DNA from 4 places in the Brevibacillus sp. 1238 genome. Region 3 is predicted to be linked to each of the others. Evidence: riboswitches for the same ligand, from Rfam matches in the RefSeq annotation. Region 3 holds a riboswitch; each other region holds the start of a gene.
What was found. A riboswitch is a leader RNA that binds a small molecule or an ion and turns the genes downstream of it on or off. The one in region 3 is predicted to bind cobalamin.
Positions count from the first base shown of each region.

Region 1: another riboswitch for cobalamin. It lies ahead of M2298_RS22435 (ABC transporter substrate-binding protein); the one in region 3 lies ahead of M2298_RS07555 (ABC transporter substrate-binding protein).
Region 2: another riboswitch for cobalamin. It lies ahead of M2298_RS17795 (hypothetical protein); the one in region 3 lies ahead of M2298_RS07555 (ABC transporter substrate-binding protein).
Region 4: another riboswitch for cobalamin. It lies ahead of metE (5-methyltetrahydropteroyltriglutamate--homocysteine S-methyltransferase); the one in region 3 lies ahead of M2298_RS07555 (ABC transporter substrate-binding protein).

Region 1 is NZ_JARXWC010000012.1:93,282-100,764, reverse strand. It holds gene M2298_RS22460 (DUF4272 domain-containing protein) at 1-111, opposite strand, end outside; gene M2298_RS22455 (suppressor of fused domain protein) at 260-1,348, shown strand; gene M2298_RS22450 (class I SAM-dependent methyltransferase) at 1,509-2,360, opposite strand; gene M2298_RS22445 (ABC transporter ATP-binding protein) at 2,375-3,142, opposite strand; gene M2298_RS22440 (FecCD family ABC transporter permease) at 3,162-4,217, opposite strand; gene M2298_RS22435 (ABC transporter substrate-binding protein) at 4,246-5,412, opposite strand; cobalamin riboswitch at 5,563-5,760, opposite strand; gene M2298_RS22430 (winged helix-turn-helix transcriptional regulator) at 5,915-6,283, opposite strand; gene M2298_RS22425 (alpha/beta fold hydrolase) at 6,393-7,187, shown strand; gene M2298_RS22420 (NAD(P)H-dependent oxidoreductase) at 7,227-7,483, shown strand, end outside.
Region 2 is NZ_JARXWC010000007.1:159,400-166,882, forward strand. It holds gene M2298_RS17780 (FecCD family ABC transporter permease) at 1-841, shown strand, start outside; gene M2298_RS17785 (FecCD family ABC transporter permease) at 889-1,854, shown strand; gene M2298_RS17790 (YhgE/Pip domain-containing protein) at 2,097-4,772, shown strand; cobalamin riboswitch at 4,893-5,091, shown strand; gene M2298_RS17795 (hypothetical protein) at 5,245-5,490, shown strand; gene mmgD (citrate synthase) at 5,480-6,589, shown strand; gene M2298_RS17805 (bifunctional 2-methylcitrate dehydratase/aconitate hydratase) at 6,629-7,483, shown strand, end outside.
Region 3 is NZ_JARXWC010000003.1:6,222-13,704, reverse strand. It holds gene M2298_RS07580 (hypothetical protein) at 1-398, opposite strand, end outside; gene M2298_RS07575 (YitT family protein) at 563-1,219, opposite strand; gene cobU (bifunctional adenosylcobinamide kinase/adenosylcobinamide-phosphate guanylyltransferase) at 1,496-2,062, opposite strand; gene M2298_RS07565 (ABC transporter ATP-binding protein) at 2,075-2,851, opposite strand; gene M2298_RS07560 (FecCD family ABC transporter permease) at 2,857-3,894, opposite strand; gene M2298_RS07555 (ABC transporter substrate-binding protein) at 3,896-4,879, opposite strand; cobalamin riboswitch at 5,028-5,169, opposite strand; gene M2298_RS07550 (MBL fold metallo-hydrolase) at 5,312-6,259, opposite strand; gene M2298_RS07545 (YbaK/EbsC family protein) at 6,358-6,843, opposite strand; gene M2298_RS07540 (helix-turn-helix domain-containing protein) at 6,900-7,457, opposite strand.
Region 4 is NZ_JARXWC010000002.1:687,407-694,889, reverse strand. It holds gene M2298_RS07235 (4Fe-4S single cluster domain-containing protein) at 1-389, opposite strand, end outside; gene M2298_RS07230 (hypothetical protein) at 400-1,383, opposite strand; gene M2298_RS07225 (acyl-CoA thioesterase) at 1,516-1,992, opposite strand; gene metE (5-methyltetrahydropteroyltriglutamate--homocysteine S-methyltransferase) at 2,024-4,309, opposite strand; cobalamin riboswitch at 4,450-4,650, opposite strand; gene brnQ (branched-chain amino acid transport system II carrier protein) at 4,809-6,161, opposite strand; gene nrdF (class 1b ribonucleoside-diphosphate reductase subunit beta) at 6,590-7,483, opposite strand, start outside.

The sequences.
Region 1 (7,483 bases), on a different contig from region 3:
GCTTTGTCCGTCCGCAGCAGCTTGTACTTCTTTGTCTGGAAAAGTCTCCTTGATCGCATCGACTATTTTTTGATAGTCAGCTATGGAGACGTATAGTGTACATTGATTCATCGTTGCTCCCCGCTTTCGTTTCTATCTTTTGTCTAGACGAAATTTTGCCACCAATAGTCAATTATGGTATTCTACCCCTGTTCCGTGCAAGTTTACATCTACCTATTTTGATGAAGAATCTACCATATTCCGTTTGGAAGGTGATCCGATGAAAAACATTTTGTTGGAGGAATTTTCTCCACTTTGCGACATTCAAGCCTTTGTCGAAGAAGATGAATCTGGCGTTTATTTTTATTTGTGGGACTACCCCGGCCAGGAACACGCGAGTATTCGCTCCTGCTGGGTGCGCAATTACGGGCCAGCTCCCGAGACACTCGATTTTTCCGCCATGGAAGACGGAAACGCTCCCATGCTGCCGCGCGACTGCTGCGCCCATCCGCAAGGCGCGGAAAAGCTCGACCCAGATGAGCTGTCAATTGTCTGGCTGACAGAAGGAGACGCCGCAGCTTTGCTTTATCAAGACGAGGTGCTGTGCGTCATTCCCGGCTGGGCGGGGCAGCAGGCAGACGGCTCCAGCTATCCGGCTTATGCGCGAGACTGTATCGCAGAATCTCCTTTCTGCTTTCCGCTGGGCACACCAGACACAAACGCTTTGTTTGCGCGAATCGAAGCTGCCCGGCAATTTTGGGCGAGCTGGGACGAAAATCCTTGGCCAGACTTGCAGCATCAGTATCTCGACGCGATCACGGCAACGCTTGGCCCGGTCAAAAACTATTACGGCATCGACGGCGGTCACTGGCCGCCGAAAGCATTGGTCACGGTGGAAAAGGGCGAAATCACCTACGCCGTCACCTTGGGCGTCTCCATCGTGCCGCAGCCAAAGGTCGAGCTATATACCGAATCACCGGAACAACTGCGCCGCTTCGAGCTGGCTTTTGCCTGCGAAACCAAATGGCTGGCCGAAAATGAAAAGCAACTTTTGGCCTACATCAGCGGGCAAACAACGCTGCCCTGGTCGTACATGACTTTTCTCGCCCAAGGGCACACCATCCCTTGTCAGGAGATCAGCGAGGTAGACGGCCGCTTCACATCCATGCTGCTCGCCAAGCCCCAAAGCGCCCCGGCGCTGGCCTTCCCGACGGTTTACGGCGATCCGGTCAACCTGCTCTGGATGATTCCCATCACGAGTGCCGAACAACGCTTCGCGGAGGAAAACGGGTCGGAAGCATTGATCCGTCTGGCTGTTGGGACGGAAGCGGAATGGATTTTCAATGGGATGGAAAAGTGGATGCGTTGAGTGAATGCGTAGAAAAAGTTCGGATTCGCCATGCCGAAAAGAGTTGCCTAGCATGATAAAAAGCTTCGCTGCATTTTGTGCGCGAAGCTTTTTCGTGCTTGTTTTGCTTGTGTGTTTCTCCTGTTTCCTCCCTCCGCTACAGCTACGATCAACACCATCTTTACAAACTAATCCTTCTCTCCGGCTTCCAATACAACAACGCCGCTTTAAACTGATGCACATACGCAGGCTTGCCATCTACCCAGACCAAATATTGGCGCAAAATCGCCTCCGCTTTCTCCCGATCATAGGACGGCTCCATAATCGCGCTCAAATTTTGGCTGACAAACTGCTCCTCCGACTCGTACACGTACGTTTTTTGCAAAGGAAGAATGTTGCAGTTCACGTCAATGCCCAGCTCATACAGCAAATTGGTCAGATGAATATAGTCTCTGCGCGAAAACTTGATTTTGTACCCGAGCTGCTGATGAATATCCCAGTAGTGCGGCTTTTCCGGCCCGCTAGTCATCCCGATCACCGCCAACCGCCTGGCCGAATTGTTCATATTGACCATCGCCTGATCAATCGCCTGCATCCGATAATAGCAGTTCACACCAAACACGACATCATGGACGGGCGGCTCGTACTCTTCCCACTTGGCATGGACAAAGCTCATGTTGGATAGCCCTTTCGCACGCGCCCCCTGCTCCAGATAGCCCAGCACACTCGCCGAACTGTCTACGCAAGTGAGCGACCGCGCTTTGCTCGCCGCCGCAAACGTGTAATTTCCCCATCCCGGCCCAATCTCCAGCACTTCATCGTCTTCCTGAATAAAGGAAAGCAGCTCCCTGCCAATCTCCCGCACATAGTCATCCGGCTCCGCTTCCGCCGTTTTGCGCTGCAAAAATTGATCCCAAAAGCTTTCTTCCAGTTGGTCGTCAGTCATGCGCTCGGGCAGCTTGCCTTCCCAATTTTTCATCCCTTCCATCCAGGCTTCCCTGGACTTCATCCCTAGCCTTACTCCGTAGTACATGTTCTCCCCCTTGCTTATCGCGACTCTGGCAGCGTGGCCGTCAACTTCAGACCGCTGCTGCCCTGCCCGATCTCGACTTTTACTCCGTACACCTGCTCCATATTCGCAGAGGTAAACACTTCCTCCGGCCGCCCGGAAGCATAAATTTGCCCTTGCTGCAGCAAAAACACGCGATCTGAATATCTGGCCGCCAGCTCCAGATCGTGCATGATCAACACGACCAGCACTTGCTGCTGGAGGGCAAGCTGCCGAACCAGCTCCAGCACCTCCAGTTGATGGCGAATATCGAGAGCGGACGTCGGCTCATCCAGCAGCAGTATTTCCGGCTCTTGGGCAAGCGCTCGCGCAATCAGTACCTTTTGCCGCTCGCCTCCGCTCAGCTCGTCCATATAACGCTGCGCCATTTCCGCAAGTTGCAGCCGCTCCATGATTGCTCCCGCTACTTCCAGATCGTGAGCGGTCACGTTCCACTGCATGTACGGTTTCCTGCCCAGAAGCACTGTCTCCAACACCGTTAACGGATAGCCGAAAGCCGTATGCTGCGGCACGTACCCCAGCGTTTTCGCCAACTCGTTAGCCGAATAGGAGCGAATGTCTCTGTCTTTGATCCAGATCCGCGCTCGTTCCACCGGGATAATCGACGCCATGCTTTTGAGCAAGGTTGTTTTCCCGGCACCGTTTGGCCCGATGATGCTTGCGACCTCGCCTTTTTGCAAGTTCATCTGAATTTGCTTCAGAATCATCTTCGTTCCGTACTTGATCGATAAATCCTTGACCTGCATGTACACCCGACCGTCCTCCTTATGCCCAGTAGTCCTTGCGCTTTTTCAACAGCAAATAGACGAAAAACGGGGCGCCAAACAACGCGGTGATGATGCCTACCGGAATCTCGATCGGAGATAATACCATGCGGGCTGCCGTATCTGACAAGAGCAGCAGCAAAGCGCCCATCAGGCAAGAGCACGGCAGTAAAAATCGATAATCCGTCCCGATGATGATTCTGCTGATATGCGGTGCCACCAGCCCGATGAACCCGATAATCCCGGTGAAGGCAATCGTGACGGAGGCCATCAAGGTAACGAGCAAAAGGCACACCCAGCGGACTTGTTTGACATTGACGCCGAGCGTTCGCGCTACATCTTCGCCAGCGCATAGCGAGTTCAGGTCCCAGGCGTATTTCAGCAAAAGGACAAGCGAGATGATCACGAGCGGCAGCAAAATGTGCAGCACTTGCCATTTCGCTCCCCAAAATCCTCCCATGAGCCAGACAACCAAGTCTTTCAACGCTTCGTTGTTGGAAAAAAACTTCAAACCGGAAACGCCCGCCGAAAACAGTTGCCCAATGGCCACCCCCGCCAAAAGCAGTACGGTCGTCGAGCTGTTTTTGAGCTTGGCGATGCCGTAGACCGCGCCCACAGCGAGACAGCCAAACACAAAGGCATTAAGAGCGATCATCCACTGTCCACTCGAAACGAGGTTGATGCCAAACACACTCGTCCCGGCCACGATCGCCAATGCTGCTCCAAAAGCCGCTCCGCTCGATACGCCGAGCGTAAAAGGGTCTGCCAGCGGATTGCGCAAAATCGCCTGCATAATCGCACCGGCACATGCCAGCGAAACTCCTGTAATGATCGACATGACCATGCGCGGCAGCCGAATCTCGTATACGATGTAGGCGGTCATCTCATCGGAAGCGCGTCCGGACAAAATAGCCAAAAGCTCAGGCAACGCAACTTCTACAGCCCCTTGACTGACTGCGTAAAGCGTCAGCAGCACCAGCAGGAGGAAAAGGCTTGTCAAAATGAGCAGCTTGCTTTTCACGCTCCCGTGATAGATGGCCTGGATCGGTCGCTGCACTGGCTTGCTCAGCGGTTGTCCTTGGCTGTCATTGAACATCTTTGAACGAATAGTGCCAAATGCCTTGGTATGGCACGCCTAACCATTTTTCAAAATACTCTTTGGCATACTGCTCGGGATCGATATCCTGGAATTTATCCGGGTACAAATATTTGGCTAGTTGGAGATTGCCGATATACCGCTTGTCCGATCCGACAAAGTTGGTGTAGAAAAAGTAAATGTCTTTGCTTTGCCCCGCCTTGAGCCGCGAAACAGATGTCGTGCTCATAATATGGCGCAGCGCTTCTTCAAACGGCTTCGTATCCTTCACATTGTAGCCACCCAGCCAGGTGCCGTGCAGGGTAATGACCTCCGGGTTGCGCTTGAGCACATATTCCTCGTCGACCATGATCGTAGTCGACGCCTCCGCCGGATTCCATTGCAAGTCGGCAGCGTCTTTCCCGCCAGCCAGAATCGTCGCGTAGCCTTCCCCTACTCCTGGCTTCCCGTCTAACGACTGGCTGGGGAAAATCCGGTAGCCCCCGTTCGTATTGAGAAATCCGGCTGACAAGGCAAGCACCTGTTTTTTGTCTTCCTCCTTGATGCCCGCCACCCGGTCCGCTAACAGCTTTTCAATCGAATGCTTCCAGGCGAGAAATTCGTCTGCCTTGTCCGATTTATCAAAAATTTTGCCGAGCAGCTTCAGCTCCTCATCCATCTGTTCCGGCAAATAGTTGTTCATTCGCACGACTTTGATTCCGGCTGGCTCCAGCTTTTCCTCCAGCGTCTTGTCGGGGCGATTCGTATAGGCGAAGACGATTTGCGGCTTCAAGCTGATGATTTGCTCCAGATTGATCTGCTTCGTTTCCCCCACATCCGGCTTGCTGTCAAATCCGAGGTACGGGTTATTTTTGACCGTCGTGTCGCCTGTAGCCAGCACGTACTGCTCGGCTCCCAGCAGCTTGATCGCTTCTGCCGTGTTGCGATTGAGCACGACCACCCGCTCTACTGGCAGCTTTACCGTGATCGCAGTCCCTGCGGAATCTTGAAAAGCAAGCTCCTGCTTTTCCTGCGGCACCGCCTGTTCAGTTTTCTGTTCCGCAGGCGTTGACGATGACGGTGAAGCAGCAGAGCAGCCAGTCACGACCAAAAAAATCGTGAGCAGGCCAAACAGCCATGCTTTGCCGATCCAGCTTTTCCGGTTCTTTTGCAGCATCGTTTCCACTCCCTATCTTTTTGTGATCAATAGAAAAGCCCCGTCCCGCCGGACGAGGCAAACGTGTAGAAGTAATCAGTCGACATCATGAATAAATAGACACAAGCTGTCGCAGCTTCTTCCTACACCTCACCTTTTCCGCGAAGGATTACGGGTGTGACAAACTAGGTAGGTCTCCTGGCTTTTGGCTCATCGCGCTCTTTCGTCTTCCCCGATGGTTATGCTCCATACCGAGTGACATGTTGGAAAGAGAACTCACCAATTACAGTGGCGGGACCGCTCGGGATTTTCACCCGATTCCCTGTTACCCCTTGCTCTCGCAAAGGCACCTAGCTGCATGCTATTCTTGGCTGATTATACCATTATTTTCATAGGGAGGGGGGACCGTAAAAACAAATCGGCCGCTTCCTTCCCTCTTTTGCCTTCGCCCGAAAAAAATCCGCCGTTCTCAGGTGGTCGTATGGTTGTCGTATGCGATTATGGCCCGGTGCTTTCAGCAGTTTTAGGCAGTCGGCTCCACTTCATCCGCCACAGGCGTGCCAAACTGCTCTCCCCATTTGATCAAGTATTCAATCACGGGACGCAGTGCTTCTCCCCGCTCTGTCAGCTCGTACTCCACCTTTGGCGGAACGACCGGGTACACATGCCGCAGCACAATCCCCGCCTCTTCCAGCTCCCGCAGCTGTTCCGCGAGCATTTTGTGATTCACGCCCATGATGTTTTTCTTCAGCTCACCGTACCGCTTTTTCCCGTTCATCAGTTGGCAAATAATCGTCGTTTTCCATCTTCCTGCAAGAATGGAAACAGACAGCTCGATCGGACACTGAAACTGTTTGCCGTTTATTTGATAAATCACCTGTTGGTTCCCCATGGTTCTCACTTCCCTTTTGGTAAGTATTCAACGAAAAAGTGCGTACTTACTTTTTTACAGTGTATTCGGTAAGATCACTTTTGTAAAACACGATTTCAAGGAGGCCCTCATGGAAAAATTCGTTCAGGTTGGTCCCATAAACGTCGCATATGCAGTAGAAGGAAGCGGACCTGCCGTGCTGGTGATCCACGGTACAGGAGGCAGTTACGAAGGCACGTGGGGCAATCTCGGCAAGGCGCTGGCACCTGACTTTACCGTCATCACCCCCAATTACAGCGGCTCGGGCAAAACGCAAGACGACCGCGAGCGGCTGGAGCTGGACGATCTGGTCGAGCAAAATGTGCAGGCAGTTATGCAGGAAGGCTTTACGCACTTTCATGTCGTAGGCTACTCGCTCGGCGCTGTCGTAGCAACGGCCATCGCCGCCAAATACCCGGAGCGAGTCCAATCGGTGACAGCGATCGCGGGCTGGGTAGAAAGCGATCTCGCTGTCGCCTATCAGTTCGATCTGTGGCAAAAGCTGTTCCGCCAGGATCGGGAGCTGTTCGCCCAATTCGCCATCCACACTGGCCTCAGCCCGGCGTTTTACAGCTCGTTTCAAACGTTGGAGCAGTTGCATGAGTTTACCGCCAATTTGGCTGCGACACTTGCCGAAGGTACTGGCAAACAGGCCGAACTTGACACTCGCATCAACCTGCGGCCTTTGCTTGGCAAAGTCACTGCCCCAGCACTGGCCATCGGCTTGACTTACGATCGCATGGTGCCTGTGGAGCAGACAAGGGAAATGGCCGCTCTCCTGCCTGACGCGCGCTACCACGAGATCGCTTCAGGGCACCTGGTACTGTGGGAGCAGGAGGCAGAGCTGATCGAAACCGTCCTGTCCTTTGTCCGTTCTACCCGATGACTTCCCCAAAATAACTTACCTTATCTGGAGGATAACATGATCCAAAAAGAACAGATTTTGCAAGCATACGAAACCAGACACGCCACTAAAGAATTTGCCGCAGACAAAACGATTGCACAAGAAGACTTCGCTTTCATTATGGAAACGGCTCGCCTTTCTCCCAGCTCATTCGGTTTTGAGCCTTGGAACTTTCTCGTCGTGCAAAACCGCGCTCTGCGCGACAAGCTGTCTGTCGTTTCCTGGGGAGCGCAAAAGCAACTGGCTACAGCGAGTCATTTTGTCATCATCCTGGCGCG
Region 2 (7,483 bases), on a different contig from region 3:
GCTCATTTTTCAAACGATTCGCCTGCCGCGAGCCGTTCTGGGAGCGTTGATCGGAGCGAATCTCGCCGTAGCCGGAGCGTTGATGCAAGCCATTACCCGCAATCCGCTCGCTTCGCCGCAAGTTTTTGGCGTCAATGCCGGAGCGTCGCTTGTCGTCGTCCTGGCGATCCTTTTTTTGCCTAGCATCGGTTCGGCAAACTTGATTTACTTCGCTTTTGCCGGAGCGATCCTCGGGGGCTTCACTGTGCTGGGGTTTGCCTCTTCCAGAGGAATGACCAACTTGAAGATTGCGCTGGTCGGGATGGCGGTACATCTGCTGCTGACCTCCATTACAAAAGGATTGATCATTTACAATGAGCACATTTCCGACGTCATGTTTTGGCTGTCCGGCTCGATCAGCGGAGCGACTTGGGCGGATGTCCGAATGATTTTGCCCTGGTCTGTGCTTGGGCTGGCGCTTGCAGCGGGCTTGGCCGGGTCATTGTCGGTCTTTCGGCTCGGCGAGGAAGTAGCGATGGGCTTGGGGCAAAAAATAGGGGTCGTGCGGCTATTGGCTTGTGCAGCTATTGTAATACTGGGCGGAGCGTCAGTAGCTGTCGCGGGGGCTGTCGGGTTTATCGGGCTGATGATCCCGCACATTGCCAGAAAGCTGGTCGGCACGGATTATCGCGCGGTCATTTTTGCCTCTGCCTGGGGCGGGGCTGTTTTGGTGACGTACTCGGATGTTGTCGCCCGCTTGATTTCGTTCCCGTTTGAGTCGCCGGTCGGGATTGTGACCGCTTTGCTCGGCACGCCCTTTTTTCTTTACTTGGCGCGAAAAAAAGGGAGGGAGCTGGTGTGAAGGTGGATACAACAGCAGCGAGCAGCAAACGGAGTTCGCGTAAAGCCATCGCTCTGTTTGCCCTGGCAGCGGTGACGATTGTGGCGGCGTTTCTTGGCATGAGTGTCGGTTCTGTTTACGTTGCTCCCGGCCAGATCGTGGCGATTTGGACCGGAGAGTCGTCCTCGCTGTCGTTCATCGTGGAAAACTACCGCTTGCCAAGGGCGATTCTGGCGATTTTGGCGGGAGCGGGCTTCGCGATTTCCGGAGTGATTTTGCAAGGGATGATTCGCAACCCGCTTGCTTCCCCGGATGTGATCGGAGTAACAAAAGGAGCGGGCTTGTTCGCCGTAGCGATTATTTTATTTTTCCCCCATGCATCTCCGCTCGTGCTTCCGCTGTTCGCCTTTCTGGGGGCGTTGGCCGTTGCGCTTGCCCTGATCGCGTTTGCCAGAAAGAGCGGGGCGCAGCCGAGTACATTTGCGCTCGTCGGTCTGGGGGTAGGTGCGGTTTGCCAGGCATTGACGGAATTTGTTCTGGTGAAATACCCGATGCAAGCCAACGATTCGCTCGTATGGCTGGCGGGAAGCTTGTGGGGAAAAGGCTGGGATGAAATATACGGCTTGCTGCCCTGGCTTTGTGTCCTGATTCCTGCCGCTTTCGCCTTGCATCGGCAACTGGATATTATCAGCCTGGACGAGCACAGCTCTACGGGGCTTGGCCTTAGGGTCAGCCAGTCCCGCTACGGATTGTTGCTGCTCGCAGTCGCATTGGCAGGCGCTTGCGTCGCTGCGATTGGCTCCATCGGTTTTATCGGGCTGCTCGCTCCGCAAATAGCGCGCAAGCTGTTTGGCAACCAGCACCGGATTTTGTTGCCGGGAGCGGCGATCATCGGGGCGCTGATTTTGCTCATCGCAGACGCGATCGGGCGGGGAGTGAATCCGCCAGTCGAGATTCCCGCGGGAATTTTGACAGCGCTGATCGGTGTGCCCTACTTTTTGTACCTGGTGCGGGTGGAAAAGAAGCGAACATAGCACATGCAGGCAAAAATAACCCAAGAGGAGCCGTCTGTCTTGCGAAATTAGCAAAACAGGCGGTTTTTTCGCTCTATGCGCCGCTGCCTGATCGCCAAAAGGCACAGCCCGCAAAATCATAAAATGACGGACAGGGGCCAATGCTACTATTGGCAGCTTCCTTCCCGCTAATTTCCTTTTATGGTAGACTGTCATGTAAGTGTTTGACGCCCTTCATTCCTAATTAATCAGGTGGTACACACATGCGCTCTATATGGCAGATTTACAAGACGGACTGGATCAATATTTTCAAAGTACCGACGGGGATTTTCCTGATCATCGCGATCATCCTGCTTCCTTGCCTGTACGACTGGGTGAACATCAAGTCAGTCTGGGACCCGTACGCCAATACCCAAGGGGTAAAGGTTGCGGTGACGAGCGAAGACAAGGGCGCGACAGTGATGGACAAAGAGATCAATATCGGGGAAGAGCTGCTAAAAAGCTTGCAGCACAATGAAAAGCTGGGCTGGACGTTCGTGACGAAGGAAGAAGCCGAACGCGGCGTGGATCGCGGCGATTATTACGCCAGCATCCTGATTCCCGCCGACTTTTCCGAAAAGATTACCGGAATCGTCAATGGTCGGCTGGACAGGCCCGAAGTCATTTATACCGTCAACGAAAAAGTGAATGCCGTGGCTCCGAAAATCACCTCTTCAGGTGTATCGGCGATTGCCAAGCAGATCAACGAGAGCTTCACGGAAGCGGTCAGCGAAGCGCTTTTGACCAAGCTGACGGAGATTGGCGTGAAGCTGGAGGAGCAGTTGCCGACCATTCGCAAGATCGAGAGCGGCATTTTCGAACTGGAAAGCAAGCTCCCGGAGATTCATGCGGCAGGTCAGAAAGTGTTGGAGATCGAAAAAAAGCTGCCGGACATTCATGAAAAAGCGCAAATCATCCCGGAAGTGGAGAAGCGCATCCCCGAGATTAACCAGGCGGCCGATGCTCTTTTGAAGATTCAGCAAAACTGGCCGCGCATCAACGACGCTGCTTCCGCCGTCATCGCGATGGAAGAAAAGCTGCCGATGATCGATCAGGCGGTCGGGCGCATCGTCGAGCTGGACCAAAACTTCGGCAAAGTGACCAATGCGGTGACTACGGCCACGCAAAAGGCCAGTCAGGCAATTGAGATTGTTTCGGCGGCACAAAATGCCTTGCCGCGCATCGGAGAATTGGCTGACAAGGGAGTCGATTTTGCCGATCGGCTCAATCAATTTTTCACGGCGCATGACGGCGCTTTTGAAACAATCGCTCCGCTCATCAAGCAAAATCTCATTTTGGCTCAGCAGGCGTCCGATGCGCTTGTGCAACTGACAGACAGGCTGCTGCAAATCAATCCCGAACGGTTGCCTACAGCTGCCGAAGTGCAGGCTGTGTCTGACAAGCTAGGCAAAGCTGCGCGTATCGTCGAACACACCTCTGCGCTGGTCGACAAGCTGAACCGCTACATTCCGGGGCAGCCGCTGACGCCTTTTTCCGAGCGGCTCCATAAGCTGGAAGAGAAAATGCATCGGCAAATCGAGATTCTCGATACGATAGCGAAAGCGTTGGCAGACGGGAAAAAGCCCGCAAGAGACTTGATCGAGAGTCTGAATCAGTTGGCGAAAAACACGAGTGCGGAGCTGGGAGACATCCTGGCGCGCTACGATAGCGAAATCGTTCCGAAAATCGCCGAGGGCATCGAAAAGCTGAAAACAGTCGTGGGCGATTCCGCCGAACTGCTGCAAAAAGCAAAAGACAAGCTGCCGGATATCGAGGCGATTTTGAAAGAGACAAAAGCCGGACTGGAGCTGGGGCTGGCCGAACTGAAACGAATCGAGCAGGAGCTGCCGCAGATTCAGGCGCGGGTCCATGAACTGGCGCAAACGTTGCAAAGCAAGTCCGAAGCGTTTGCCAAAGCGATCCACACGGCAGCGCCGTTCCTCAAGCAGCATTTGCCAGAAATCAAGCAAAAGCTCGACCAGGCGGCTGGCTTCATCCAAAACGATTTGCCGCAAGCCGAGGCGGAGCTGACCAAGCTGGCTGACTTTGTCCGCAACAAGCTGCCTGAGGTGGAGAACGGCGTCCACCGGGTAGCCGAGCTGGTGCGCGATGATCTGCCCAAGCTGGAGAGTGCGATTGCGCAAGCGGCGGACAAGCTGAGAGAGGTCGAGGCGAACAATCACTTTGCCGATCTCGCCAAGCTGCTGCGCGGGGATATCAAGCGAGAGAGCGAGTTTTTGGCAAGTCCGGTGCAGATCAAGGAAAACCGCAAATATCCGATTCCGAACTACGGTTCGGCGATGTCGCCTTTTTACGGAGTATTGTCGCTATGGGTAGGAGCGACCTTGCTGATTTCTTTGCTCAAACCAGACCCGGAGAACCCGGACGGACGCTACAAGCCGTACCAGCTGTACCTTGGCCGCCTGGGCACATTCGTGACAATCGGGCTGTTCCAGGCACTGTGTATTACGCTCGGTGACTTTTACATTTTGGAAGCGTATGTGGCTGACAAAGTTCCGTTTGTCCTTTTCGCGATGCTCGTCAGTATGGTGTTCGTGACGATCACGTATACGCTGTTGTCGGTATTCGGCAATGTCGGCAAGGGTATCGCGATCATTTTCATGGTCTTCCAGTTTTCCAGCTCCGGGGGCACGTTCCCGATCAGCATGACGGCGCCTTTTTTCCAGGCACTCAATCCGTTTATGCCGTTCACCTACGCGATCAGTTTGTTGCGTGAAGGGGTCGGGGGCGTCCTCTGGGAGACGGCGATTCGGGATATTCTCATGCTGTGCGGCTTCATCGGCATCAGTCTGTTTATTGCGCTGGCTTTGAAACGACCGCTGAGCGGGCTGATTCAAAAATCGATGGAAAACGCGAAGAAAACGAAGATCATCGGGTAATCCGCTCGGCCATGATGCCAGCCTGTCAGTAGATGGGCTGGCATCATGGCCGTAATATCCAATATTTAGCAAAGAAAAGAATTGTTAATTTTCAAAATAACTGATATATTGAGAGCAAACTTCATACGTGTACAAACAGGTGCAGATAAATTCAACACTTTTATCTGCTTAAAAGGGAAGTTCGGTTCGAATCCGACGCTGTCCCGCAACTGTAATTGGGAGCGATTCGAAGATACCACTGTTTTCGCCAGCCGAAAATGGGAAGGTTCGAAAAGCGATGATCATAAGCCAGGAGACCTGCCTGTTTGAGCGCAACATCAATACCTACGAGGATAGGGGGTGTTAAGTGCGAGATGGATAGGCGTGTTTTTGATTTTCACAATCAGCATGCTTGTTTCGGTATTCATTCGCCTCTTAACAACTTCTGCGGAAGTTGTTTTTTTGTGCGGATTTTCAGGAGGGTACGTGACGGATGAGTGATTTTTTGTTTGGAACGGTGGAGTATTTCACCAACGATTTTCAGGCGTGCATTATGAACAACTTGACGATAGAGAACCCGAGCGCGATCAAAGCGCATTACGCGAAATTAAAAGCAGAGGTCATCAGGCGAGCAGAAAATCAGGCAGATCAAGAAAAGCTTTTGCACAATCTCGACAAGGCTTATCAACGTCTAAAGGTCAACTTAATCGGGGCGGAGGATGAAGAGAATGGGAGCTGAAGAAAAGTTTTTTCCAGGTCTGGAAGGTGTGGTCGCTGCGGAAACGAGCATTTCCTTTTTGGATACGAAGCAAGGGGAAATCGTCATCAAAGGGTACGATTTGATCGAGCTGTCCAAAGCGCATCGTTACTTGGATATCGTCCATCTTTTGCTGGAAGAATCGTTGCCGAACGAACAGCAAAAGCGCGAAGTGGAAGAAAAGCTGAAAGCCGAGTACGACATACCGAACCAAGTATTCGACATGCTCAAGCTGCTGCCGGAAAAAACGCATCCGATGGACGGCTTGCGCACCGGGCTTTCTGCGCTTGCCGGATACGACAGCCAACTGGACAACTGCACGGCGCAAGCCAACAAGGAGCGGGCTTACAAGCTGCTGGGCAAAGTGCCGAACATCGTCGCCAACAGCTACCGCGTGATTCAAAAGGAAGCGCTGATCGCGCCGCTGCCGGAGCTGTCGTACAGTGCGAATTTCCTGTACATGATCACGGGCAAAATCCCGTCCGACTTTGAAGAAGCCATCTTCGACCGTTCGCTTGTTTTGTACAGCGAGCATGAGATGCCTAATTCGACGTTTACGGCACGCGTCATTGCCTCGACGATGTCGGATTTGTACGGGGCGTTGACCGGGGCGGTCGCTTCCTTGAAAGGGAACTTGCACGGCGGCGCGAACGAAGCGGTGATGCACATGCTGCTTGAGGCAGGCTCGGTCAAGGAGTTTGAAGCTTTGCTGGAGTCCAAGCTGGCCAACAAGGCGCGGATCATGGGCTTCGGGCACCGCGTGTACATGAAAAAGATCGACCCGCGCGCACTGATGATGAAGGACGCCCTGAAACAATTGTGTGATGCAAAAGGCGACGACTTGCTGTACCAGATGTGCGAGGCAGGCGAAAAAATCATGGAGCGCGAGAAGGGCATTTACCCGAATCTGGACTACTACGCCGCTCCGGTTTACTGGATGCTGGGGATTCCGATTCCGCTGTACACACCGATCTTTTTCAGCGCAAGAACAGTGGGGCTGTGCGCACACGTCATCGAGCAGCATAGCCACAACCGCCTTTTCCGTCCACGGGTCAACTACATCGGCCAACGCCACGCCTAAATCCAATCCAAGCAGAAAGGAATGAGTCGCTTGTTGAAAATGAATGATCGCACCAAAACAGACCAGTTGCTGGAGGAGATCGCAGACTATGTGCTGACGAAGGAGATTACGAGCGAGGAGGCGTTCCAGACCGCGCGCTACGTACTGTTGGACACGCTCGGATGCGGCATTTTGGCCTTGTCCTATCCCGAGTGCACGAAGCTTTTGGGGCCAATCGTCCCGGGCACAGTCGTTCCGAACGGCAGCCGTGTTCCCGGCACAGCGTATGTGCTTGATCCTGTGCGCGGAGCGTTCAACATCGGATGCATGATTCGCTGGCTCGACTACAACGATACGTGGCTGGCAGCCGAGTGGGGACATCCGTCCGACAACCTGGGAGGCATTTTGGCTGTAGCCGACTATGTGAGCCGTGTGCGCCTGGCAGAAGGAAAAGAACCGCTCGTCGTGCGCGATGTTTTGGAAATGATGGTGAAGGCGCACGAGATTCAGGGAGTGCTCGCGCTGGAAAACAGCTTGAACCGCGTGGGGCTTGATCACGTCCTGTTCGTCAAAATCGCCACGACTGCGGTCGTGACGAAGCTGCTGGGCGGGGGCCGGGAAGAGATCATTAACGCCTTGTCCAACGCATGGATCGACAATTCGAGCCTGCGCACTTATCGTCACGCACCGAATACGGGATCGCGCAAGTCATGGGCTGCGGGAGACGCGACCAGCCGGGGCGTGCATCTGGCATTGATGGCGCTAAAAGGCGAAATGGGCTACCCGTCCGCACTGTCTGCGCCAGGCTGGGGATTCCAGGACGTTTTGTTCAACAAAAAAGAACTGAAGCTCGCTCGACCGCTCGACTCCTACGTGATGGAGCACGTGCTGTTCAAAGTATCGTATCCGGCAGAG
Region 3 (7,483 bases):
TGGTACCATGTTTCCCCGATCAACAGATCCGTGGCGAAATCTTTTTCCAGCAGCTGCGTAATCCGGTTAATCGCTGCTTGCTCGTGATCGGCGGCCGACTTGCAAGATAACGCCAGCACAAAATACGGCTGGTCGTCCTCCATCTCCAGCATTTGCAAGTAAGCCGTGCCGTCGTGCTTGAGGTTAAACGCATCGATGACACGAGCCAAGCCTTGCCGCGGCTGAACCTTGAACTTCCCGGCTTCCTTCCAGCACGTAATCAGCGAATCGTACAAGGAAAACGTCAGGATGAAATGGCGGCTGTAATCGCTTGGATCAAACGCTTTTGGCCCCGCTCCCTTTTCTTTTGCCGGGATGACCACGAACGCTTTGTAGTTGCCAAAAAAACGATCGCTCATTGCTCCCCCGTCCTTTCCGTCAAAACTCTCGTAAGGGTTAGTATCCACTACTTCGCCATATAGTTATGTACGTAGAAATGGCAAAAGGCCAAGTCGACAGCTAACCCGACTTGGCCTTTTTCGCGCATGTGTATAGGCATGTTTTTCAACTGGATTACTCATTTTCATTGGTGCGTCACAGAGACGTTGCCATGAGCGTGCGCCTCTTCCTCTACGGCGATTCCTGTTCCGGATTTGACCGTCCAGGTAATCACTTGGCTGGAAATGACTACAGCTAAAATGGTGTACAGCATCTCTTTCATCGGCACATACCAGAACGACAGGCACAAAACCATCACGTCCAGCAACAAGAAAATCGTACCGATGGACAATCCCGTATACTTGCTGAGCAACAGGGACAAAATGTCGTCGCCGCCCGTCGCTGCTCCGTAGCGCAAAACCAGTCCCGTACCGAGTCCGGTCAATACGCCTGACAGTACAGAAGCCAGGGGCATCATTCTGCTCATGTCCATGACAATCGGGGAATACTGCTCAAACAGCTCGTAAAACCCGGTAAAAGCCAAAGAGGCAAAAATCGTATCCCAGATGAATTGTCGCCCTCTCACTAACCAGGCAACCAAAAACAGCGGGATATCCAACAGCAGCACCATTAACGCTGGCGACAGGTCAAAGACGTATTTGGCCAACAGGCCCAAACCTACAAAGCCACCTTCAGACAAATGGTTCTGAAAGTTAATGTGATAATACGCAAATGCCAGCAAACAAGCTCCAAACAAAATCATACCGTAACGTTGAACAAATTGCAGCGCTCTCCTCATCATCGATTCCTCGCATTTTTGTCGGTTTTGGCACAGACGACCAACCGACTACGGAGGAACATCGCAAGTATAAGTCGCTACTCATACAAAGGGCCTCGCTTTCGTAGTAGATTGGTCGTCCAAGTGACGATCGACTACTACGAAGCTAGATGTAGGAGAGGTCAAAACGTTTCCAGATCGTCCTATGGGGACGCATGGTATCCTGATCCCTTCCATTGCTTTTCTTATATTATAGCATAAAAAAGGGAAAAAGACGACTCGAACCGTCTTTTCCCCTTCCTAAAAGCGAAACGCCTTGCTTTTGATCTCCAGCGGAATGCCTGCCGTGAGCAGGAAAACCTGATCGGCTGCCGCCGCCATGCGCTGGTTCATCAGGCCCGCCAAATCGCGGAACATGCGTCCCAGCGGATATTCCGGAACCAGCCCGTCTCCGACTTCATTCGTAACGAACAAAATCGTTCCGGGAAAATGTTGCAGCGCTGCAATCAGCTCATCTACCTGTGCAAGCGTGCGTTCCACTGCCTGCTCCTGTTCGTGGCGGATCAGCCAGTTGGACAGCCAGACGATCAGGCAATCAACCAGCACGACTGCCTGATTTTGCTTGAACTCGTCTCGCTGCTGCAACGAGCGAATCACGTCAGCGAGTGCATAAGGCTCCTCGACTGTCTCCCACAGAAAGCCGCTTTGCTGTCTTCGCGCGCGATGCCTTGCGATCCGCTCGCGCATCTCCTCGTCAAAAGCTTGCGCGGTGGCGATATAGACGCCTGCTTTTCCCAGATGAGCCGCATATTTTTCCGCAAACGTGCTCTTTCCGCTGCGCGCACCGCCTGTCACAAGTACGATCATTCCAACGTCTCCTTACGCCCGGGATTGCAGCATGATTTGCGGCAAATGATGGACAGGGTGCTCCATGACGATCGGCCTTGTCCCGTACACCGCTTCAATCTTGTCCGTTTGCAGCATGTCTTGCGGCGTTCCTACGCCAATCTGCACTCCTTTGTGCAGCATCAGGATGCGGTCGCAGTAGAGCGACGCCAGATTCAAGTCGTGCAGAACCGCCACGACGGTCACTTGCGTCGTCTTTTGCCACTTGCGGACGATATCCATCAGTTGAATCTGGTAGCCGATATCGAGGTACGTAGTCGGTTCGTCCAGCAGCAGCAGTTGCGGTTTTTGCACGAGCGCCTTGCCCAAAGCCACGCGCTGCTTCTCCCCGCCGCTCAGCTGATCCAGCGTGCGCTCCGCCAGCGGCACAAGCCCCAGCAGCTGCATGATTTCCTCGATCAGCGGCGTGACGTCATCCTTTTCCTCACCGAGCCAGTTTTGATAAGGGAAGCGTCCCATCTCCAGCACTTCGCGGACACGGAAACCGACAGGAGGCAGCCCTTCCTGTTCCAGTACGGCGAGAACACGAGCCAGCTCTTTGCGCGTATAGCGGGCAAGCGGCTTGTCGGCGAGCGTAATCTCTCCCGCATCAGGGGCAATGACGCTGGAGATCATTTTCAGCAGCGTCGATTTGCCGCTGCCATTCGGGCCGATGATGCCGAAAAACTCGCCCCGCTTCACGTCAAAATCGATTTCTGTTAAAACCGATACATCCTGGTAAGCTTTTTGCAAACCTCGTACGTGGATCATCGCAGCTACCTCCTTCCGGTTCGTTTGTTTTGCTTCAACAAATAGGCGAAAAACGGCGCTCCCAAAAACGCGGTCACGACGCCGAGCGGGATTTCCGTAGGAACGAGCAGCATCCGCGCCAGCGTATCCGCCCACAGGACGTAGATGCCGCCGCCAATCGCCGACATCGGCAGCAGGATGCGATGATCCGGCCCGACCAGCATCCGCACCAGATGCGGCACGACGAGGCCAACGAAGCCGATGATCCCTGAGATCGAAACCGCTGCCGCCGTCAACAAAGTCGATACGAGCAAAATAATGAGCTTCGTCTTGTCGACATTGACGCCCAGGTGCGCCGCCTGACGCTCACCCAGAGCAAACAGGTTCAAGGAGCGGGCATAGCCAACCAGCACGATTACGCCGATCAGCACATACGGAATCAGCACATACGTAAAAGCCCAGCCGCGAAACGACAAGCTGCCCATCAGCCAAAAGACGATTTCGTTCACCGTCTGGTTCGACAAGGACACCATAAAAGAGACGAGCGAACCGAGAAACGCCTGAATGACGACCCCGGATAAAATGAGCGTCTCTGTTTGCAGCTTGCCCTGCGTCTTCGCCAGCGACAGTACAATCCACAGACTGCACAGCCCCGTCAAAAAGGCGACCACAGGCGTGCTCCATTCCCCGAGAAAAGCGAATTGCAAGCCAAACAGGATCAGAAAAGCGGCACCGACAGCAGCTCCGGATGCCACTCCCATCGTAAACGGGTCTGCGAGCGGATTGCGCAGCACCCCTTGAAATCCGGCGCCCGCAAGCGACAGGCAAGCCCCTACCAGAATCGCTAGGATGACGCGGGGAAAACGCACTTTCATCACGATTTGCTCGGACGAATCCGGCCATGTCACGGCAACCAAGTCCGACATGCCGGGGAGCTGATGCAACAAGATCAGCCATACTTGCGAAAGCGGAAGCGATGCCGCTCCCATCGAAATGCTGACTACCGCCGATGCCAGCAGGATCAGACTGCTGGCTCCTCCCCATAAAAGCAACTGCTTCTTCATTTTATTTCACCAGATCAGGGTAAATCGCTTTGGCTACCTCGATCAAACCTTGGGTAATCCGCGGTCCCGGGCGCGAAAGCAAATTTTGCTCCATCCCGAAAATCTGCTTGTCGCGGATCGCCTTCATCTTGTCCCAGCCGTTGCGGTTCGCAATGATGTCCTCCAGCTTTTTCCCTGTCTTGTCGTCCGTAATGCCTTTTGCATACAAAATGACGTCAGGATCGCTTTTTAAAATCTTTTCTTCGCTGATCGGGTTCCACCCTTGGGTATCAGCGGCAATGTTTGTCGCGCCTGCCAGTGAGATCAGCTCATCCAGAAATTCCCCTTTGCCCACCGTCCAGCCCGGCGAAAACTCCAGGTACACTTTTTTCTTGTCTTCCGGCTTCACCGCTTTGACCGCTTCCTGCACGCGCGCGATGTCCTGCTTCATGCTTGCGACTACTTTTTCCGCCTGCTCCTGTCTGTTTGTAATGACACCCATCGCCAAAATGTTGTCAAATATCTCATCCATTTTTTGCGGGTGAGTCACGTAAACAGGCATGCCTAACGTTTTCAGCTTCGCAGCGACAGGCTCATCCATCGAGATTCCGCCGATGACCAGATCAGGCGACTGGGCGAGAATCGCCTCTTCGCTCGGCTTGACGACACCGCCCACTTTCGGCTTCGTGGCAGCTTCTGCCGGATAATCGTCGTAGTCGGACACCCCGACGATCCGGTCGTTCAGGCCGAGTGCGAACAAAATCTCTGTTTCACCCGGAGAGGTGGAGACAATCCGCTGCGGCTCTTTTTGCAAGGTCACTTCTTTTCCCGTCGAATCTTTGACCGTCAGCGGGTAGACAGTCGCTTTGGCCGTTGTTTCCTGTGGTGTTGTCTGTGGCGCCTCTGTCTTTGGAGCAGGGGCTGTTTGCGTGTTGCCATTGCCTGTGCAGCCGACCAAGCTTGCAGCAATGACCAGGGGCATGAGCAGTTTCCACGAACGTTTCATATGTATAACTTCCTTTCTGGGCAACTGGTTGATTCTTAGCATAGAAAAACCCCTTCGCTTCCAGCGGGAAACAAAAGGGTCGACTTGCCAGAACGATCTGGTCACGCCAAAAAGTCCTGAACGGGCCGAACCTTTCCGCGAAGGCGCAGGCACATCATGCAAACAGGCAGGTCTCCTGGCTTGCGGCTTGCGACAGCCGCTTTACAGTGGCGGGACCGCGCCGGATTTGCACCGGCTTCCCTTTTCACCTCGCCCATGACAGACGAGGCACCTGCTTGCTGTATTCAGTTGTTTGTGCCTGCAAGCTAAGACTCACCCACCATCATAGCATTCCTTGGCCCAAAAAAGAATGCGTCATTTTGCACCAAAACGCAGGCCCAGGCTACCCGTCAACCTGCAGCAGCCACTGGCCTTTTGCCTAACCGACGAAAATTACTGCTTGCGCTTGTGCAAGTAATCGATAATTCCCATCGCACACACCTGCAAATCCAGTCGCAGGACGTTCATCACTTCATGCTGCTCGGCAATGCCGCGCGCTTGCAGATGCTGGCTGACAAGAGCGAACAGCCTGTCCCCCAATTGCTCCGTGCCAAGCCCGGCGGAAACGGCCGCCTCGCCTTCTGCCACGAATACGGGAAGCCACTCTGCCACTTGCCGATAGACGTCCTCCACTTCTTCCGTCATGCCAAAATGCCCGAAGTAGATACGCTGGAGTTCGCGCTTGCGAAAACGCTCGATAGACGCAAGCATCGCCTGCGGATCGAACTGGTTTGGAGACGTGGACGGCAAAACGAAATGCAATCCGTCTTTTTGGAGTTGCGGATAAAAAACGCCCGCTGTATCACCTGTGAACATGCCGCGGCTAACCGGATCGTAAATGCTGAAATGATGGTTCGCATGGCCGGGCGAATCCAAAAATTCAAGGACACAGTTCGGCCCGATCGGCAAGGTGTCTCCGTCTTTTCGCACCAAGATTCGCTCCTCGGGAATCGCCACAATCGGATCGAACAGGCGGTTGAAATCGTCCTGGTAAACGGCTTTCGCTCCCGCAATCAAGCGGCTCGGGTCCACCAGATGGCGCGCTCCTTTTGGATGCACCACGATTTTGGCCTGCGGGCATTCGCGCAAAAACAAGCCTGCCCCGCCCGCGTGATCCAGATGAATGTGCGTCACGATGATGTATTTGACTTGCTCCGGCGAAAAGCCGAGCTTGTGCAATCCTGCCACAATGTACGGCACGGACGGGCTTGGCCCTGTCTCGACAAGCGTCAATTGTTCCTCTGCTATTACATACGTTCCCGTCCGCTCCGCCCAGCCCATGTCAAAGCCGTCAATCAGATGGATGCGGTGTCCCAAGGAAATCGGTTCAGTAGGCTGCATCGATTTTTCTCCCCCTGCCAACTTGATATCGTGTGAATATTTCCACTTTACCATTGATCGTGCCCGGATTCGAGAGGGCTTTGCCGTTTCTTGGCTGGTTACGGGCGGGAAGCGATGCGCGCTACTTCGCCATTCGTCATTTGTACCAGTTGCTTTGGCGTCAGCGAAAAAACAGCGTTCGGATGCCCGGCAGCCGCCCAGATGACTTCGAAGCGAAGCAAATCCTCATCAATCCACGTCTCAATCGGTTCCAGATGTCCGACGGGCGAGACACCGCCGATGACAAATCCGGTTTTTTCGCGCACAAAATCGGCATCTGCTTTTCCCGGCTTCTCCTGCATCCATTGCGCGAGCAGCTTTTCGTCGATCCGGTTTGTGCCGCTTGCCACGACCAGAACAGGCTTGTCCGTCGTCTTCCGGCGAAAAATGATCGACTTGGCAATTTGCGCGACCTCGCATCCGATCGCTTGCGCTGCCTCCGCTGCTGTGCGGGTGCTATCCGGCAGTTCGACCACCTGATTGTCATACCCCAATTGTTGCAATCTCGCTTGCACTTTCTGCGCGCTTTCTTTTAATGGCTGCATCAGTTTTGCTCCTTTCCTTTCACACGTTTTTCGTTAGCTGTGAACGACAGTCACGGTTACGGCTCTGCGTAATACATCACGACCTGAATGACGGCTTGCTTTTCGCCTTCATTGCTGTACTGATGGGGAACGTTTCCAGCAAAACGGATGCCGTCACCTTCCGACATGCGAAACAGCTCGTCCTTGATTTTCAGGCAAAACTCGCCCGCGCTGACGGTAATGTACTCGTAGACGCCTTCATTGTGTGGAGTCGACGAGTAGCTTGCCCCCGGGTCAAGCTCGATGCGAAACATTTCCAGCTTGGTCATCGGATCAAAAGGAAACTGCAAATACGCCCGGCACAAGCCGTTGTCTTCGATGATGGGCGACACGTCTGCGATTGACACAAAAGAAACGGCACTGTCCGGCGCCTTCAACAGCGATGAGAACGACACTTGCAGACCTGTTGCCATTTTCCACAAGGTCGTCACCGTCGGCTGGGAATCGCCGCGCTCAATCTGGTGCAGCATGCCTTTGCTTACGCCCGTCAGCTCCGCTACTTTATCGAGGCTCAAGCCCCGCTTTTTGCGAATCGTCTCCAAGTTTGCTCCAATGATCGTCTGTATTGATTCCACCAGAGTGCTCCTCTCTTTGCATTTTG
Region 4 (7,483 bases), on a different contig from region 3:
GGCCCCGCAATCGCCACGTCAAACAGAAGCAAGGCTTTGCGCTTTTCCTCGCAACGCAAAATTGCTTCCGCTGTATAGCCTGTGAACAAAAGGACGGTGCCCGAGTGAACCTGGCGAAACGACTGAACCAGCCGCCTTACTTGCTCCGGCTGATCCAGCGGTTCTCCTCCGGAAACGGTCAGTCCGTCAACTGGCAGCCGTCCCAGTTCTTGCCCTAAAGAGTCTGGTTCATAGAGCCGACCGCCTTGCTTGTCCGGGTGCGTATTCGGATTAAAGCAGCCGCGGCAGCCAATGGAGCAGCCTTGCACCCAGACGACAGCACGGTTGCCAGGTCCGTTTACCCTGCTTTGCTTGCATATTTCATGGACTCGCAATGACTGCGCCAACATGCTCTCCCTCCTACAAGTCCAACTGCCTTCCTGTCGCACCTGTCTTTCTCGGTACTTGCCCGCTGTCGTTGTTGCTGGCCGCACTTGACGGAAGCTCAATTTCCCGAATGACCACCCTTGGCTTTTCACTAGGTGCGTGTTCCTGAAGTTCGGGACGCGGCATCATCCGCCCATCGCGAATAAGAGCGGGTGTACCGGGTGAAGCAGTCTGAAGAGCTTCATCCAACGCTTGCAAAAAATGCGAGACAAACTCTTCGGGGGAATCCTGAAAGCTTTTTCCGTCCAGCTTCAGGCGAACAGCGTTATCATGGACGGTCCCGATCAGCAGAAGCAAGCCTTCGCCATTCTTTCCGCTGCCGACGATGCCAAGCTTTTGGATATCGCGCAGCCGACATTCCATCCGCACGGCTTCGTGCCGCTCCTGCATGACGATGCAGACGAGCGCGTCCTGTTTGACCAAAAAGATTTTGTTGTTGGGCTGCACATGTCGCCAGCTCTCGAAATCTTTGTACAGCGCCTTCACGATATCTTTTGGCGTAATAATCCCGATTTCCTCCAGCTCAAACAAGGTGGCATCGTCAATTTTCGTATGTACCTTGATCCGGCGCTTCATTACGAACTGCAAGTAAACAAGCGCGGAAAGGCCGATAAACAGCGTAGGCCCGACAGAAAGCTTTGTGATCAGGCTGAACAAAATCAAGCCAGCCATGCCAATTTGGGTGTACGTGATCACTTTGATTTTTTGTTCTCCTGTCTTGCGAAAAAACGAGAACCCTTTTCCGGGCTGATAGTCGGCAAGCTGGTTTTGCAGCATTCTTTTAAATTTTCCAATCGCCCAAATGCCAGGTACAACAAACACCAACCCCAACAGGAGCAGAAGAAAATTGCCCGTCATGATGCCGAACAGTGACATCAATCCGAAAAAGGCGCTGGTGATCCAAAGTGTCCTGATTTTCTTGTGAATCTCTGCAACTGCTTCGTTCTGGTTTTGCAAGTTTGTGCCCAACCTCCACTCCATTATTTACTACTTTTTTCCTATGCCTATTATAGTAGAGACAAGAAGGTGAGTAAATAAATCGGTGCCAGCAAAAAACCCCCACCAAAGTGAGGGTTTTGCTGCAAAATTCTATTGTTCCGCTTTGCGCTGTTTTCTCAATGCGTAGCGGTGCTTTGCCTTTTCATGCTGGATGCGCTCTTCTTCCGTCTCGGGAATGACAGCCGGCACTAACGTTGGCTTTCCTTGGTCGTCGAGCGCGATCATCGTCAAGTACGCCCTCGCTGTCATTTTCTTTTCGCCCGTCAGCAAATTTTCCGACTCGACCTTGACGAACACTTCCATCGACGTGTTGTGTGTCCAGGTGACGTATGCTTCCAGATTGATCGCTTCGCCCGTTTTGATCGGCGCGAGAAAATCAAAGGAATCGCTGGAAGCAGTGACGACAGGCTTCCGGCAATGACGCATCGCCGCTATGCAGGCGATTTTGTCGACGTACGCCATGACTTTTCCGCCAAAAATCGTATTGTGATGGTTCGTATCCGGCGGGAACACGAGATCAGTCAAATAGGTTCGGGATTGTCCGGTCGGGCATGCTTCTGTTGCCATCTGTGCTGCTCCTCTCGTTGCCATCATACGATTATGCTTTTTGTGTCAAACGGTCACGCACAGCATGCGTCGCCGCCACCATGTTTTTCAAAGCTTCCACTGTCTCTGCTCTTCCGCGCGTCTTCAGACCGCAATCCGGGTTGATCCAGAATTGGGCTGGCGGCAATACTTGCACGCCGCGCGACACCATCTCTTCGATCTCCGCGACAGCTGGAACGCGCGGGCTGTGGATGTCGTATACGCCCAGGCCGATTCCTTTATCGTACGTGCAAGTCTCGAAGACGGAGACAAGCTCGCCGTGGCTGCGGGACGTCTCGATCGAGATGACGTCGGCATCCAGCTCGCTGATGACGTCGATGAAGTCGTGAAATTCGCAATAGCACATATGCGTGTGAATTTGCGTGCTCGCGGCAACTGTCGAGGTAGCCACGCGGAACGATTTGACGGCCCAGTCCAGATACGCCGCCCTGTCTGCCTGCTTGAGCGGCAAGCCTTCCCGCAGCGCAGGCTCATCCACCTGAATCATGCGGATTCCCGCCGCTTCCAGCGCCTCCACTTCTGCTTGCAGCGCCAGGGCGATCTGTTCGCACACCTCTTGGCGGGACACGTCATCGCGGACAAATGACCAGTTCAAAATGGTCGCCGGGCCTGTCAGCATGCCTTTTACTGGTTTTTCCGTCAACGACTTGGCGTATACGCTCTCTTTGACGGTCATGGGAGCGACGAACTGCACATCGCCGTAGATGACAGGTGGCTTGACGCAACGGGAACCGTACGACTGAACCCAGCCATTTTTCGTGAAGACGAAGCCGTCGAGCTTTTCCCCGAAATATTCGACCATGTCTGTCCGTTCAAACTCGCCGTGGACAAGCACGTCCAGCCCGATCTCTTCCTGAATCGCAATCCACTGCTTGATTTGCTCCGCGATGAAGGCATCGTACTGCTCGACTGTCCAGTTCCCTTTTTTGTACTGCTGTCTGGCCTGACGAACCTCTGCCGTCTGCGGGAAACTGCCGATCGTCGTTGTAGGCAAAAGCGGCAGCTTCCAGGCGGCTTGCTGGATATCGCGGCGCTCGTGGAACGGCACGTCGCGTTTGGCTTCTGTCGTCTCCAGCGCTTTTCGAGCCTGCTGTACTTTCTCCCGGTTTCTCGCCGGAGACTCGGCCAGGCGGAGCAAGTCCTTTTCGTTCTGGGCAATTTCCTTCGAGATAACATACTTTCCAAATCGGAATCCTTGGACTAAAAGCTGCACTTCTCCCAATTTTTCGTCCGCAAAGGCTAATGCCGCTTGAACTTCCCCAGGCAAATCGGTTTCTGCTTCAACAGTGACGGGAACATGCAAAAGGCTGCTCGATGGCTGTAGCCAAATCCGGTCCGGGTCGACCACATTGCTGATCGTCTTGACCAGCTCCCACTTTTCCTCCAGGGCCGAGCGCCAAATGTTGCGGCCATCGATGATTCCTGCGCCGAGCACTTTTTCCTGCGGGAAACCATGTGCCGTCAGGTTGGCCAAATTCGCTTTTCCTCCGTGGACAAAGTCCAGGCCCAAGCCTTCCACTGGCAGCGCGATCAGCTCCTCGTACCAATCCACCGCTTCGAAATACGTCTGAACCATCAGCTTGAGGTGTGGCAGCGCCTGACTGAACTGTTCGTACACCCGGCGAATGAGCGCTCTGTCCTGCTCGGAAATATCTTGGACGAAAGCCGGCTCATCGATTTGCACCCATTCCACGCCATGCAGTTCGAGTTCACGAAGCACGTCCACGTAAAGCGGCACGATCTGATCGACAACGCGTTCGAACTCGTCTTTCGCATATCCTTTCGCCAGCTTGACAAACGTGTACGGCCCGACAATCACCGGCTTCCCGACGATGCCCAGCTGATCCCTGGCCTCCAGGTACGCTTTCAGCGGCCTGTTCTCTGCCAGCACTGGCGGGCGTTCGCCAAACTCAGGAACGATGTAGTGATAGTTCGTATTGAACCACTTGGTCATTTCGCTTGCGACAGCTTCTTTGTTGCCGCGCGCCATGGCGAAGTACGTATCGAGCGGTACCGGGCCGCCATCATAGGCAAAACGCTTCGGAACGAGTCCGAACATGACAGCCATGTCCAGCATGTGATCGTAGTAAGTAAAGTCGTTGACGGGAATCCACTCGATGCCTTTGTCTTTTTGCTTGATCAGATGCTGCTGGCGGATTTGCTCCATTTGCGCAAGGAACGCTGACTCTTCCAATTTGCCTGCCCAAAAGGACTCCAATGCTTTTTTCCACTCCCGGTCTTTGCCGATTCGCGGATATCCCAGGTTGCTGCTTTTCATGAGCTTTCTCTCCCATCCATTGAAGGTATTTGTAAAGCCAATCAAAAAAGGCACTTCCAACGGTCAAAAAGAACGTTAGAAATGCCAAATAAGCACTGAGATCACAGCATCCTAACACCTCCCTATCTCCCGTAGGTTAAGCAGTGTTGTCGAAACAGGCAGGTCTCCTGACTTGAGGATCACGATCTGCACAACGCCTTCCCAGTCCGTCTCGACCAGTGGCTTATCGCTGTGCAAACTCCCCTCATACAGTGGCGGGACCGTGTCGGATTCTCACCGACTTCCCTTTTCATCCTTGCGCCGATTTTCGCGGCCAAAGAACCTGTTCCCACTCATATGAAATTGTCGGTATGAGTGCATGTGCTCTCGCATCTAGCAAAAGAGCACCTTTCTCCTTACAGTAACACGTAAACCAGTTTTTGTCATGCTAAACTATTTCCACTCACCAAAATTATTTCAAAGTTCAGCCTGATTGCCTCTACTCTGCCAGCTTTCCGGTTTATTGCTTGGTCAATCGCAGCTCCTGTGCCCGCAGAGAAGGTTTGCGAATCATGTAAATAGTGTAGCCGATCACAGCGCCTGCAACAGCGGGCAGCATCCAGCCAAGCCCGATCGTATACATCGGCAAGTAGCGAGTAAAGAAGTCGTTGATGACGGGAAGCTGGGCACCTGCCGCGTTCAGTCCGTCAAACAGGCTGATCAGAAAAGTAGCGAGCAAGCTTCCCTGATACACCTCTGGTCTTCCGCCAAATCCTTTGTGCATAAACGTTAAAAAGACGAGGGAAATCGCAATCGGGTACATGGTCATCAAGATCGGAACCGACACTTTGATCAGCGCCGTCAAGCCGATATTGGCGACGAGTGTACTGAACACAGCCAGAATGACGGCAAACTTTTTATACGAGATCGCCGGAAACAGCGAATGGAAAAACGAAGAGCAAGCTGTAATGAGGCCGACACTGGTGGTCAGGCATGCGATCGTAATCATGAGGCCAAGCAAAACGGCGCCGTAAGAGCCGAAGTAGTAATTGGACACCTTGGCCAAAATTTGCGCCCCGTTTTCCAGATGACCAAGCTTCTCCACACTGGAAGCGCCCATATAGGCAAGCACCGTGTAAAAGAACGCCAGAAGTGCGCCCGCGATCATCGTTGCTTTTGCGCACGTGAGCAAAATTTGCTTTTTCGCCGTGATGCCTCTTTGCTTGATCGCATTCACGATGATGATTCCAAACACAAATGCCCCCAAAGCGTCCAAGGTTAAATAGCCGTCCTGAAAGCCTTTGTAAAACGCTTTGGACTGATAGTCCGTCACAGGTGCTTGCAGCGCGCCAATCGGGAACAAAATCGCCGTCAACACAATCACGCCGATAAAAGTCAGCTTGATCGGTGTCAAGACTTTTCCGACTACATTGATAATTTTTCCAGGATTGAGAGATAACAGGCAAGCGAGTGTAAAGAACAAGACGGTGAAGACGATCAGTGGAACCGGACCAGCTTGCTCGGACAAAAATGGCTTGATTCCGATCTCAAACGAGACGTTCCCGGATCGCGGAATGGCGAAAAACGGCCCGATTGCCAAGTAGAGCAAAATCGTAAACACAAGACCAAATACCGGATGCACACGACTCGCCAACGAACGCAAATCATCCATTCCCGAATAAACCAGAGCGATAATCGCCAGCAGCGGCAGCCCGACTCCCGTCACCAGGAAGCCCGCATTGGCCGTCCATACGTTCGTTCCAGCCATTTGCCCCAGCATTGGTGGAAAAATCAGATTCCCCGCTCCGAAGAACAGAGCGAACAGCATAAAGCCGATGATGAGGATGAACGAAGAAGAACCTTTTTGATGCATGACACAAACCCTCCTGTAATTCCAAAGCAAAGGTGCTTTTCAGCAACCCTCTGATTAGTGAAAAAATTCACACAATCACTCCGCCCGCTCATGCCCCAACAACCGGGATCAGATCGAGCGGGAATAATTGTCAGATAAATCAGTCGACCAAATCGGTAATCGATGACCAGATCGCTTCTCGCTTGCCACTTCCGCGCTGATCACGATTCTATCTGGACAACCAGAAGTAAAACAGCTCGTTACGTCATTTATTTATAACATAAATATAAATGAAAAGATATTGAAAATAGGCGATTCATTTCCTTCCCATCTATTAAAATATTATTTATCGAGCAAACCTCACGTATATTCTACTGGCGCATTTTTGGATCAGAATCGAAAAAAGACTGCCAATGAGCGGCAGTCTTTTTAAACATACGTTTAACTTTTTACTCAAAGCGGAAATCATCATCTGTCAGCGGCTCGACGTTGAGCGTGCGGACATAGCCATTTCCTTTTTTCGAGAAGAAATCATGCTGCTTCGTATGCGTCCGAATCCCGTTCAAAACGATCGGATTGACTTCTTCCTCCGGGAAGAACGGGTCCAGTCCCAGGTTCATCAACGCTTTGTTCGCGTTGTAACGCACGTAAGCCAGCACTTCGTCCGCCAAGCCAATTTCCGTATATAGAGACACGGTATACGCCTCTTCGTTCTCATGCAGCTCGTGCAGCAACGCGTACAGCTCCTCTTTCACAGCTGTCTGCTCGACGACGCTGAGGCGTTGATACACTTCTTGCGCAAGCACGCCGACGTACAGGCCGTGAATGCTTTCGTCGCGCACAATCAGGTCGATGATCTCGCCACTGCTCGTCATCTTGCCCTGTCCAGCCAAAAAGAGCGGGTAGAAGAAGCCGCTGTAAAACAAATAGCTTTCCAGAAAAACAGAGGCAACCATCGCCATGTACAAGTCTTTCGCTGTCTCGATGCTTTGATAGCGTTGCGAGATCAACGCCGCTTTCTTTTGCAGATGCGGATTGCGCTCCACCCAGGCAAAAATCTCGTCGATTTCTTCGGTGGCAGCCAAAGTCGTGAAAATGCTGCTGTAAGACTTGGCGTGAATTTGCTCCATCATGCCCATGAAAGCCAGGACGGCTTTTCGCTGCAATCCGTCCACATGCTCCATGATTTTCGGCATTCCGACGCCGCCTTGCACCGTATCGAGCAAGGTAAGGCCACCCAGCACTTTTTTATACGTGTCCCGCTCGGTAGCGCTCAGCTCCATCCAGGACATTTTGTCGTCCGACAGCGGAATCTCGTCATCGGTCCAGAACTGCATGATGTT